One region of the Sporosarcina jeotgali genome, then DNA from elsewhere that is predicted to be linked to it. Evidence: riboswitches for the same ligand, from Rfam matches in the RefSeq annotation. Region 1 holds a riboswitch; the other holds the start of a gene.
What was found. Region 1 has a riboswitch for FMN ahead of ribD (bifunctional diaminohydroxyphosphoribosylaminopyrimidine deaminase/5-amino-6-(5-phosphoribosylamino)uracil reductase RibD). Riboswitches for the same ligand answer to the same signal wherever they lie in the genome.
Positions count from the first base shown of each region.

Region 2: it holds a riboswitch for FMN, as region 1 does, so the genes downstream of both, PGH26_RS05540 (ECF transporter S component) here and ribD (bifunctional diaminohydroxyphosphoribosylaminopyrimidine deaminase/5-amino-6-(5-phosphoribosylamino)uracil reductase RibD) in region 1, are expected to answer to the same signal.

Region 1 covers NZ_CP116341.1:3,105,006-3,110,791, forward strand. Annotated here, with positions in the region: gene PGH26_RS15655 (rhodanese-like domain-containing protein) at 1-102, opposite strand, end outside; gene PGH26_RS15660 (hypothetical protein) at 217-372, opposite strand; gene PGH26_RS15665 (DUF1129 family protein) at 445-1,128, opposite strand; gene PGH26_RS15670 (PadR family transcriptional regulator) at 1,115-1,456, opposite strand; gene PGH26_RS15675 (GNAT family N-acetyltransferase) at 1,641-2,390, shown strand; gene ytvA (YtvA family blue-light photoreceptor) at 2,471-3,241, shown strand; gene PGH26_RS15685 (hypothetical protein) at 3,317-3,808, shown strand; FMN riboswitch at 3,870-4,016, shown strand; gene ribD (bifunctional diaminohydroxyphosphoribosylaminopyrimidine deaminase/5-amino-6-(5-phosphoribosylamino)uracil reductase RibD) at 4,139-5,254, shown strand; gene ribE (riboflavin synthase) at 5,235-5,786, shown strand, end outside.
Region 2 covers NZ_CP116341.1:1,174,721-1,180,506, forward strand. Annotated here, with positions in the region: gene PGH26_RS05525 (ATP-binding protein) at 1-265, shown strand, start outside; gene PGH26_RS05530 (sigma-70 family RNA polymerase sigma factor) at 324-875, shown strand; gene PGH26_RS05535 (hypothetical protein) at 853-2,055, shown strand; FMN riboswitch at 2,128-2,260, shown strand; gene PGH26_RS05540 (ECF transporter S component) at 2,456-3,037, shown strand; gene PGH26_RS05545 (ferredoxin) at 3,084-3,341, opposite strand; gene PGH26_RS05550 (YpbB family protein) at 3,449-4,495, shown strand; gene PGH26_RS05555 (RecQ family ATP-dependent DNA helicase) at 4,495-5,786, shown strand, end outside.

The DNA.
Region 1 (5,786 bases):
TAATGCTTTTACCTCAATCGCAGACATCGTCCGAATTCCTTTTGCAGGTTTCATGCGCCACACAAAGACTGCCGCAATTAATAGGATTATGATCCAACTCATCGGTAACTCCTCCACTTGTTTTCTATTTTCTTAAATATACCTGTACGGGTATATAAAATCAATAAATTAGCCCATGTAAAAACGCAGATACTGAGGATCTGCGTTTACATAGGTTTACTTTTTCTCGGATAATGCTAGAAAGAAAGTCGCAACTGGTCCAAGCAAGAGTGAAAGCAAGAACCAGTTAAGACCCGATCGATTTTTCCCTTGTGCTAATACGGCATTGATCAACATAAGTGTTCCCCAACCAACAAAATAGCTTTCATCCATAGTGTATACCTCCCGATCCGTCGAGACTTCTATCTATACTACGTATCGAAAGTCTATTCGGTTTCATTTCCATCAAGAAGCTCCATCATTTTTACGGGCAATCCATTGACTCACAAGTAATAGGACGAACCCTGCCAGTAAAGAGGCTACCCAAGGTAATTCAATAACGGGGCCTTTATCTTTAAAGAAAAATGCTATTCCCATAAACAAACCAAATACCACTATTCCGGAAAACCCTCCGGCAATTGCAACTTTCCAAGTACTTTTCTTCTTTTCAAATGCAGTTTTGTTTACTACTTTCATAAGCACTATCACGCCTACTGCGACTATTAAAAGTACTGCTGCTAGCAAAGTGGCAGTTGAAACCAGATAGAGATGTTCGTCAACTGGTTGGAAAAATGACAATACGCCCAAAACAGCACCGCGTGCGAGAACCATCCAACTTAACACACTGATTGCTAACTGTATCCCAAACAACACCTGGTTTTTCTTTTTCTCTTTCGGCATCTGTCCAATCAATTCATCTGCATATGCTCTTGGATCTCCACCGAATATTTCTTCTGCGCTTTTTCCATCCTGTTGACCTTCTAACAGATGTTCAAGCATTTCCATAAGCAGCTCTTCCGTTGCCCGTTCAGAGAGGAGAAACTTTGAACGGATGTAAACGAGGATGTTGGAATAGTACTTTTCGTTTGCTTCAGTCAAGTGTTCACGTTTTTCATTATTTTCCTGAATCAATTCTTTAGTTGTCACCATGGTTTACCTCCCCTTTCAATAATGTCGTTACCGGTACTGCGAGTTTCCCCCATTCGGCGCGAATAAGTTCCAACGCCACTTTGCCGTCTGGTGTTAACGTATAATATTTCCTTCTTGGTCCAGATTCGGATGCACGCATTTCCCCTGAAATCCAATGATTCTTCTGTAATCTCAGCAAAACAGGATAAATAGTGCCTTCACTCACATCATCAAGTCCGACTTTCTGCAGTTTAGCGGAAAGCTCATACCCATACACTGTCTCGTTTTCAATGATGGCAAGAACACAGCCATCTAGAATCCCCTTAAGCAGTTCACTTCTAACTGACACGAGACCACTCTCCATTTAGTATATTGCCATACAAGGTAGCATTTCGAAAAAATAGCTACCTTGTGACGCAAAGTAGTAATAATGTTAGTGTATTCCCGCCAAATTAATATGTCAACCGGAATGTTCAGAAAAGTAAATTGCATTCTTGCATTATATGTTAGGATAGCAGAAGGAGGGATTACCAATGAATCCGGTCACATTCGAAGACATTTATAATGCTGGGATTGTCGCCTCATCTTCTGAGACATATATCCATTATCATCTGCCCGATATGCCGCTTTATTATGACAGTAATTATATTGCATTTAAAAGGATGCCTACAATCCGTGAGTTTCAAAAAGCAGAACAGGCTTTGAAAGTCTATCATACCGCACGAGATCAACATCACTTGAAATTCACATTCCCTCAGGATGAGCCTATTTCAAAAGAAGTGAACGCTTATTTGAACAGGAATGATTATGACACTGGCTTTCTAGAATTATATGTACTAAATCCAAAAGACTTTCCCGACGTTCCTCCATCTTCAGGTATTCAAGTGTCACCAGTAACTGAGAGCAATCTTGAAGACTTCCTCCACTTACAGCAAACAATTGATGAGCAATTCGGGAAAGAGTTTGCAGTTCAAAAACGGCTGCAGCATAAGAAGAATTTCTTTGATCCTCATGTTGTGCAGCTCGTCGCAGCCTTTGACGATGAATTAGCAGGCTCTGTAGATTTGATTGTTAATGAACAAACTGTCGAAATTGACGGATTACATGTATTAGAAAAAATGAGACATAAAGGTATTGGGAGTCAATTGCAGCGGTGGCTGATGGAACAGTATCCTGACAAACTAGTTATTCTCGTCGCTGACGGTGAAGATACACCAAAAGAAATGTACTTGCGACAAAACTATAAGTTTGCTGGCTACCAATACGAGACGGTAAAAGCGTAACTGTCATTTTGGAAACTATTGCCTGCCTCATGCTAAACTAATGATAGACAGTATTCTAAATAGGTCAGGACGTGAAAGTAATGAAAGATCTTGCACAATCTATACAGACTCAACTATTAGTTTCGATGTTGGATGGCAGTCGAGTAGCAACCCTAGTTACAGACCCCTCCCAACCGGACAATCCGATTATTTATGCGAATCGGACGTTTGAAACAATGACGGGGTACCCATTAAGCGAAACAATCGGTCAAAATTGTCGTTTTCTTCAAGGTCCGGGCACTGATCAGTTAGCAATTCAGCAACTACGCGATGCTATACGTAAAAAAAATGAAATTACCATAACACTAAAAAACTATAAAAAAGATGGGACATTATTCTGGAACCGCCTTTCGGTGACGCCCGTCCAAATTGAAGGGCATTCTTTCTTCATCGGGACCCAAACCAATGTCTCCGTTGAATACAGGCAGCGTGCCGAATTAACGAACAAGGAATCAGAAATCGAACAACTGATGCTTCCAATCATGACAATTCATGACAATATTGCTGCCGTCTCCCTTATCGGAGAAATGAGTCCGCAGCGTTTCAATTTATTGACACAAAAACTTAGTGAATTTGTTCAAAAAAGTGGTGTGGATCATGTCATTATCGACATAACAGGACTGTATTGGAATCATGAGTCCCCGCTAACCAGTTTGTTAGCTGTCCAAGATGTGTTAAGACTCATGGGAGCCCAGCTCTATATCACTGGTATCTCTCCAAAAGTAGCGCTGTCATTAACAGGAACGAACGTATCTGATGAGCAACTACAAACATTTTCAAGTATTCAGCAAGCACTTGCCAAAATCCAATAGACAATAGATTGAAGTATGAATTCCAGAAATATCTGCCGCTGATAAGTATCTCCATTCGATTTAAGGAGACTCTGGATGTTATCAAGAAAAATCTTGGCTGCTTCTGGTTCAGGAGTACTTTTTTTCATATTGCTCGGCTTCTTTATCCCTGTTCCTTTCGGGAAAACAATCACGTCAGTGCCCCAATATTTCGAGTCCGTGTTCCTGAGTATTTCCGGTTATTTGCTTTACGGTACTTCAATTATACTTTTTTACGGTATTACGTGTTCAATAATCAGTGAAAAATCAGCTGTGTTAATTAGTAAAAAAGTTAAATCTAACCGATTAGATTTACCTATTTCAGGATTGCTCCACGCAAGCTTCGGGTTCGTTTTTTCAGGATATGGACTCATTGCATCGTTGTTATTTTATGCTGTAGATCACTTGATTAAAAGTAGAAAAATAACCGTTTCACGGAAACAGCTAGTAACGGCTTTAGTGCTTCCCATTGCACTATATGTCCTCTGTATGGGAACACTTGCAACCGCAGATTTCTTATCAGGCGGATGGAAAGACCTGCTCGTTTAAAAATGAACATGCAGGTTGCAAGCTCACTAATAGCTGTGCTAGACTTTGAGACAATCGAATAATATTCCTTCGGGGCAGGGTGAAATTCCCTACCGGCGGTGATGAGCTTTGATGGCTCTTAGTCCGTGACCCGGATGCAATTTTGCAGACGGTGGATTTGGTGAAACTCCAAGGCCGACAGTTAAAGTCTGGATGGGAGAAGGAATGGTGCGTTTTTCAAATTTTTCTTTTGACTGACGCTTATTTTGTCATGCTTACCCAGCCCCGCACATCTGTTGCGGGGCTTTTTTTGTTACATGAGGAATCTATGATTCAGGAGTGTTGTTATCGTTGGAAATTGAACACTATATGCAAATTGCTTTTTCACTTGCACGAGGTGCAGCAGGTCAAACTTCACCCAATCCACCCGTCGGTTCTGTAATTGTGAACCAGGGAAGGGTTGTCGGAATGGGGGCTCATTTGCGCGCTGGCGAACGTCATGCAGAGCGGGTTGCTCTGGATATGGCAGGCAAAGAATCTGCTGGTGCAGATTTGTACGTCACTCTTGAACCATGTTCGCATACCGGAAAAACACCTCCATGCGCAGAAGCGATTTTGCAAGCAGGCATCTCTCGTGTCTACGTTTCAGCGTTAGATCCGAATCCGTTAGTTGCAGGGTCTGGAATCCAGCGGCTTCGAGATTCAGGTGTCGAAGTACAAATCGGAGTCTGTACAGATTTAGCACGCGAATTGTATGAACCTTTTTTTCATTTCATTCAAACCAAACAACCTCATGTAACGTTAAAAACAGCTATGACATTAGACGGTAAAATCGCAGCATTTTCAGGACACAGCAAATGGGTGACAAGCGAGCAAGCTCGACTTGACGTCCATCGTCTTCGCTATGTCCATGATGCCATTTTAACCGGAAGTAAAACGATTCTTCACGACAATCCCCTTCTTACCACCAGATTGCCCCAAGGTGGACTCCACCCTATTCGAGTTATTTTAGATACACACTTATCTACACCTGTTGCGAGTCAGGTTATTCAAAACACGGACGCCCCTACCTGGATTTTTTGTGGCAGCGCCGCTTCAAAAGAACGCGAATTGAGTTTCTTGCCGTATAATCACGTCGAAGTTTTTCGTATGGAGAAGCCTGCCATTGCAGTGTCTGACGTACTAGATCAACTTGGCGCGCGTGGCATCATGACCCTTCTTGTAGAGGGAGGATCTTCTGTAAATGCTTCTTTTTTACAAGGGGATGCTGTCGATCGGATCATTACGTACATTGCTCCAAGAGTACTTGGCGGTACAGATTCTCTCACACCAATCGGCGGGGAAAATCCTGCCTTGATGAGTGACGCGAAAGATTTTATTTTCGTAAAAACGGAACAGCTTGGTCCAGATTTAAAGGTAACGGCTGTACCAAAAGGATGTGATTCTAATGTTCACAGGAATCATTGAGGAAATTGGGACTGTACGAACAGTCCGCTCATCAGGTCACTCGATGGAACTTACTGTGGCAGCTGCAGAAATACTGAAAGATGTCCGTTTAGGAGACAGTATTGCTGTTAACGGGACTTGTCTGACCGTGACATCATTTACAACGGGTCAGTTTACCGCAGACGTGATGCCTGAAACGTTTCGAACGACGTCGTTACATAACGCAAAAGCCGGTACTTCAGTAAATTTGGAACGCGCTCTTCGCGCGGATAGTCGTTTGGGCGGTCATTTTGTTTCCGGTCATGTCGACGGAACTGCGATTGTCCAAAAGTGTCAGCACATCGAGAATTCGCTTGTCATGCATTTATCACTCCCGCCTGGCGGATTGAACTACGTGCTACCGAAAGGCTCGATTGCACTCGACGGTACGTCTTTAACAATTTTTGACGTGACTGATGAAAGCATTTCGATTTCACTCATTCCGCATACTCAAAAAACAACGGTTCTCGCGGCGCGCAAGCCGGGTGACTGTGTCAATGTGGAATTTGACATG
Region 2 (5,786 bases), 1.3 Mb from region 1:
GCGTGTGAAACTTTCTGTTGAAAAATATCCGAAATCTGTTGCGATTTCTGTCATTGACACAGGGAGTGGAATACCTGAAGAAGACCTGCCATTCGTTTTTGAACGTTTTTACAAAGCTGATAAGGCTCGCACACGCGGTAAAAGCGGTACTGGGCTAGGTCTTGCCATCGCTAAGAATATTGCGGAGTCTCATGGCGGGAGTATTAGTGCTAAAAGAGGTGATATAGAAGGCACGATCTTCACTTGCGTCTTGCCTCTTCAGTAAATTACGTGTAACTAATAGGAAAGTTAGCCGTCAACTTATGTGAACGAGGAGGATGATTGTGGACGACTCCGTATTTCATCATTTATATGAAACGTATCATCATGATGTATTCAACTTCTTGACATACTTGACGAAGGACCGTCAGCTTGCAGAAGATTTGTCTCATGAAGTATATGTGAAAGCGATTCGTGCCTATTCCTCGTTCGAGGGACGGAGCAGCGAAAAAACATGGCTGTTTGCCATCGCCAAAAATGTATCCATCGATTACTTCCGAAAAAAGACCGTACGCAGTAAATATGACGCAACATTTTTTGACTGGGAAACAGATGAGATACAAGCGAAAGATAAGACACCAGAGCAGCAATCGATTGACAAAGAAGTGATGAAAGCGATTCTTGAAAATCTGGACACGTGTACAATCGATCAGCGTCTTGTCATCATTATGCGCTATTTTAATGACTTGTCGATTACAGATACAGCTGAAGTACTCGAATGGACAGAAGGGAAAGTGAAAACAACGCAGCATCGCGCTTTGAAAAGTTTAAGAAAAAAAGTGGCATTGGCAGAATTAGAGAGGGGGGAGCCAAGTGGATCACGAACGAAAAGATGATGATTTGGAGAAACTCCTGCACTCTATGCCAAAAATAGATGATACTCGTTCCAAGGACGAACTTCTGGAGCGGTTAAAAAACGACAAGCGGCTTACGGATATTTCAGTCACACCGGTACGGAAGAAAAGACGCATCGTTCCCGTTATAGCGGCTGTTGCGGCAATTATACTCGTTGCGATATTGATTCCTTCTTTCATGAACTCCATGAATCCAGGGAAACAATCAGCGGATCAGGCAATGCCGAAGAGTGATTCGAAGATAGCTCCTGCGGAGTCAATAGAAGAAGAGGGGGAGAACTTTGCGAGAGATGCTTCTTCAGAATCTGCCGCTTTAATGGGAGGGGCTTCGCAATATGCAGTGTTCCCTGCCGACTTGGATGGCGGTACTATAATGAATATCGGTTTGCAAGACGCACAAGCTGTCAGTATTCCTGTTTCTATACTTCTGACAAAAGAAGAATTAGAGTCTAAAGGGTTAACGGTCTCCTCAACAGATCTGGAGCTGTACAATGCATTTGCTGAGGAGTTGGATGAACAATCTTTAGGTTTTGAACCCATGCACCCCATAGATGCGACATTTACTGAAGATGGAGATCGATTGAGTGTTTTCCTGAATGACGAGCACGAATATGACCTTTCAGCTGCTAAACAAGAAGTGTTTCTGCATTCTCTCCAGCAAACGTTTCCTTCTTATCGCGAGATTAACATTTTAGATGCATCCGGGAACCCAGCAGAGTTTGACCAGGTTGGCCAGCTAGAGCCCATCCATATGCAAAGTGGTGAGTGGCACACGCCGTTTTACGTTTACCATCAGGAAAATGGCCAGGAGTTGCTTTCACCTGGCTTCATGCAGCAGGCGGGGTCGTTTGAAGAAGCCCTCCGTCTAATGCAGACGGCACCAAATGATTTGTTTGCTCCAACGATTCCTAAAAAGCTGAACCTCACTGTTAAGCTTAAGGATGGAATCGCAGAGGTAACATTCAGCGACACTGTCCAACTTGATTCGATGCCGATGAATGAAGCGAGTCAAATGATCGATGCGCTTTTGTTAACAGCTTCAAGTTTCAACGTTCAGTTAAAACTGGGTCATGTTGAACCGCTTGATTGGAATGGGTTGAATTTCAAAGAGACGCTGCCGCAGGCAATAGGTTCAAATCCGTTGCCATTCATTCATAAGTAAACCGCAGTCTGTAAACATACAAGTTTACAGACTGTTTATTTTTCTGTATACTAATGGTGTAACAAAATATTGATTCATCTTCGGGGCAGGGTGTAATTCCCGACCGGCGGAAATGGAAGCGAAAGCTTTTTAGCCCGCGAGCTTAACAGCAGATTCCAGTGAGATTCTGGAGCCGACAGTATAGTCTGGATGGGAGAAGGTGAAGGCGAAGCCGTCTTTTTGTCTGTTTGACAACGGCTTGTTTAAGTGCGAGCATTCTTTTGAATGCTGGTGTCTTATTTAAACGCGTCTACTCACTCCCTTTAGCATGTATTTGCTTTAGGGTTTTTTAGCGGGACAGACGAAAGATTAGGCAGAACCTTTCCTCTTTGTGAAGTGAATCGCAAAAGGAGAGAGTAGCATGAACAGCAAGAAATTACGGGTGATGATTTTAGTCGCAATTCTAGGCAGCATTTCAACAGTTCTTATGCAGTTTAACTTCCCGCTGCCTGCACTTCCAGGATTTCTAAAGATTGACTTCAGTGAAATTCCCGCAGTATTGGCGGTAATGACACTCGGACCGGTCGCAGGGATTCTTGTGGAGCTATTGAAGAATGTTCTACATTGGTTTTTATCAGGAAGTCCTACTGGGGTACCAGTTGGGGAAATCGCGAACTTTGTAACAGGCATCTTATTCATCATGCCGATTTATTTTATCTTCAACAAATTCCGTAACTCTCGCGGCTTAACTGCAGGGCTTATATCGGGTACAATTTCCATGGCGGTTGGCATGAGTCTCTTAAATTATTTAGTCTTCTTGCCAGCGTACACTTATTTCTTAAATGCACCGCCAGTAACAGGAGACGGACTTTACAAAATGATTGTCTTAGGAATCTTGCCGTTCAACCTTATTAAAGGTGCAATTCTAATGGCGATTTCACTGCTTTTGTTTAAGAGTATGCAAAATTGGATTTCTCAGCAGCATCGTAAATTATCAGTGTGAGAATAGAAAAAAAACAGGCTGTCCGCAAGTGCGGGCAGCCTGTTTTTTAGTCTTCATATTTAAGTGGATCGCCTTCGAATGGATCATCAGCAATTTTAATGGAGTCTGTGGGACATCCATCAAATGCATCTTCAAGGTCCTCCAGCAGTTCTTCTGGAACTTCAGTATTTCCCGTGTTATCATCGAGGATAACAAACGCAATTCCTTCATCATCATAATCATAAATATCAGGCGCTGCAGCTCCGCAAGCTCCACAAGCGATACATGTGTCCTGATCTACAATCGTAAACTTTCGAGTAGACATGTTCGTTCTCTCCTCTTTTCTTCGCACTAGCAACTAGGTACTTCATCCATTCTAAAACGGTTTTCTGCAGTTTTCAACCTTTAACCACTAGAAAGTAGGGATTCTTCGTGAAGTTGAGTTCAATAATTTTAAAGATCGCTGAAAAAATGGATGGGCAAAGGTCTTTAAATGCAAGTTTACATGTCTTGCGTGGAAAACGATCTGGGCAAACCCTTCAAGATGTAGATTATTTTTCAGTGAAACCGTACTTTTCAATTCTACCTAAACTGTCCGAATCCACTTTTACAGAAGCGATTACCTCCCTTCAGCGTTCGGAATTGATCAATGAAACAGAGGGGCTTGTCACTGTCACGGAAAAAGGAAGGCAACTAGCCAAAGAGTTACGGGAATATCACTTTGATGGCTGGCAATATCGAGGCCGGGAAGAAATCTTCTTTTTGCGATTGGTTTTACTCGTACAAACCCTATCCCAGTTACGAAACTCTCAAAATTCCTTTTATCCGATCACGAATGATCGGAAAATCCAGCAGTTTGTGAAAAAGGTATTACGAAGTCTGCAGGACACACGTCAAAATAGCGCGCGTTCATTCGCAGAGGAGCTGATACTTGCGGTGGAAATGACGGGAATATCCGACCTGCAAGCATCTTTGCTTACTCACCGTTTAACTGGTGCAGAAGCAACAGGATGGACGTGGGAACAGCTTGAGGAATGTACAAGGGAAGACGCCGATAGTTTACAACTGGAATTTCTAGAAGCGATTCATCGATTAATTACTGTGTCGGAATGTGAAAAAGCTGAAGAAACCCTGCCGATTTTAAATCAGCTTGCGGGTGGTATACGTATTGAATCGCCGCTGACAGATTCAACGGCCATTACAAAGAGGTTATTTGACCAGGGATTACCTATGGAAGAAATAGCATTAATTCGACGGTTGAAGGTAAATACAATAGAAGATCACATTACAGAAATTGCAACAAATGATGATAACTTTCCGATCTTAAGATTTGTAGATCAGGCGGATATAGAAGCGGTTCAGCAAGAAATTAAAAAGAATGATGTGAAAAGGCTGCGGGTATTAAAAGAAAAGTTTCCCCATTTATCCTATTTTCAACTGCGTCTCATTTTAAGTACAACGAAAGGAGAGCTCGTGTAATGGATCTTCATCATGAACTAAAAAAGCGATTCGGATTCGATGAATTCCGTCCAGGTCAAGAAGACGTCATTCGCTCTATATTGAAACGGAACGACACAATTGCCATATTGCCAACAGGCATGGGGAAGTCGTTATGCTACCAGCTGCCTGGTCAACTGCAGGATGGACTGGTGCTCATCGTTTCCCCTCTCGTTTCCTTAATGGAAGATCAAGTGGCCAGTATTCGAAAAAGAGGGGAAAAACGCGTTGCAGCAGTGAATTCATTTCTATCATCGGAACAAAGAAAATACTTATTCGATGAAATCCATACGATTAAATTCTTATTTGTTTCGCCTGAAATGATCAGCCGTCCGGATATGACGAATTTTCTAATGAGATTACCGATTTCAATTCTGGTGGTGGACGAAGCACATTGTATTTCTCAGTGGGGATTCGACTTCCGTCCTGACTATTTGCGATTGGGAGAGTTCATCCGCTTAGCGGGAAATCCCCCGGTTCTCGCATTAACTGCTACTGCTGATGCAAAAGTAGAAGCAGATATTATTCACTACTTACATATGTCTAACCCGAATGTAATCCGTCAATCATTAGACCGGCCGAACTTAACGTACACAGTTCAACAACTGGAAATGGAAGCCGATAAAACAACTTGGCTGAAACAACGATTGGCGACAACTAAGGGTCCTGGGATTATTTATGTTTCTTCGAGAAAGCGTGCTGAAGAGCTGACACATATACTTCAACAAGAAGGGATCTTAATTGCTTCTTACCACGCCGGAAAAGAAGCGGGAGACCGGAATATTATTCAACAGCAGTTTTTGACAGGGGAGTTGTCCTGGATCTGTGCAACGAATGCTTTCGGTATGGGCGTACACAAAGATGATATCCGTCAGGTTATTCATGACCAAATGTCTGCTTCTGCAGCGGCGTATGTTCAGGAAGCGGGCCGTGCGGGTAGAGATGGTAAACCCTCAAGTGCTGTCTTGTTATATGTAACGGATGATGAGCAGAAAGTTCGCTTCATTGTACAACGGGACCTGCCAGATGAGCCGCAAGTCCATCACTTTGTCTCCATGAGGGCATCTGGTGAGTCAGTGGAATCATCGGCAGAGCTTGCTGGTATTTCTGAAACGAGCTCAAGATTGATTCAATATTACCTGGAAACACTTTCGGTTGATGATGTTCTTAAAACGTTCACAAAGTTAAAGTACGACAAAGAAGAGAAGTTAAGAGAAATGATTGCCTATGTCCACGCAAAAACCTGTTTACGTGCACAATTACTCTCTTATTT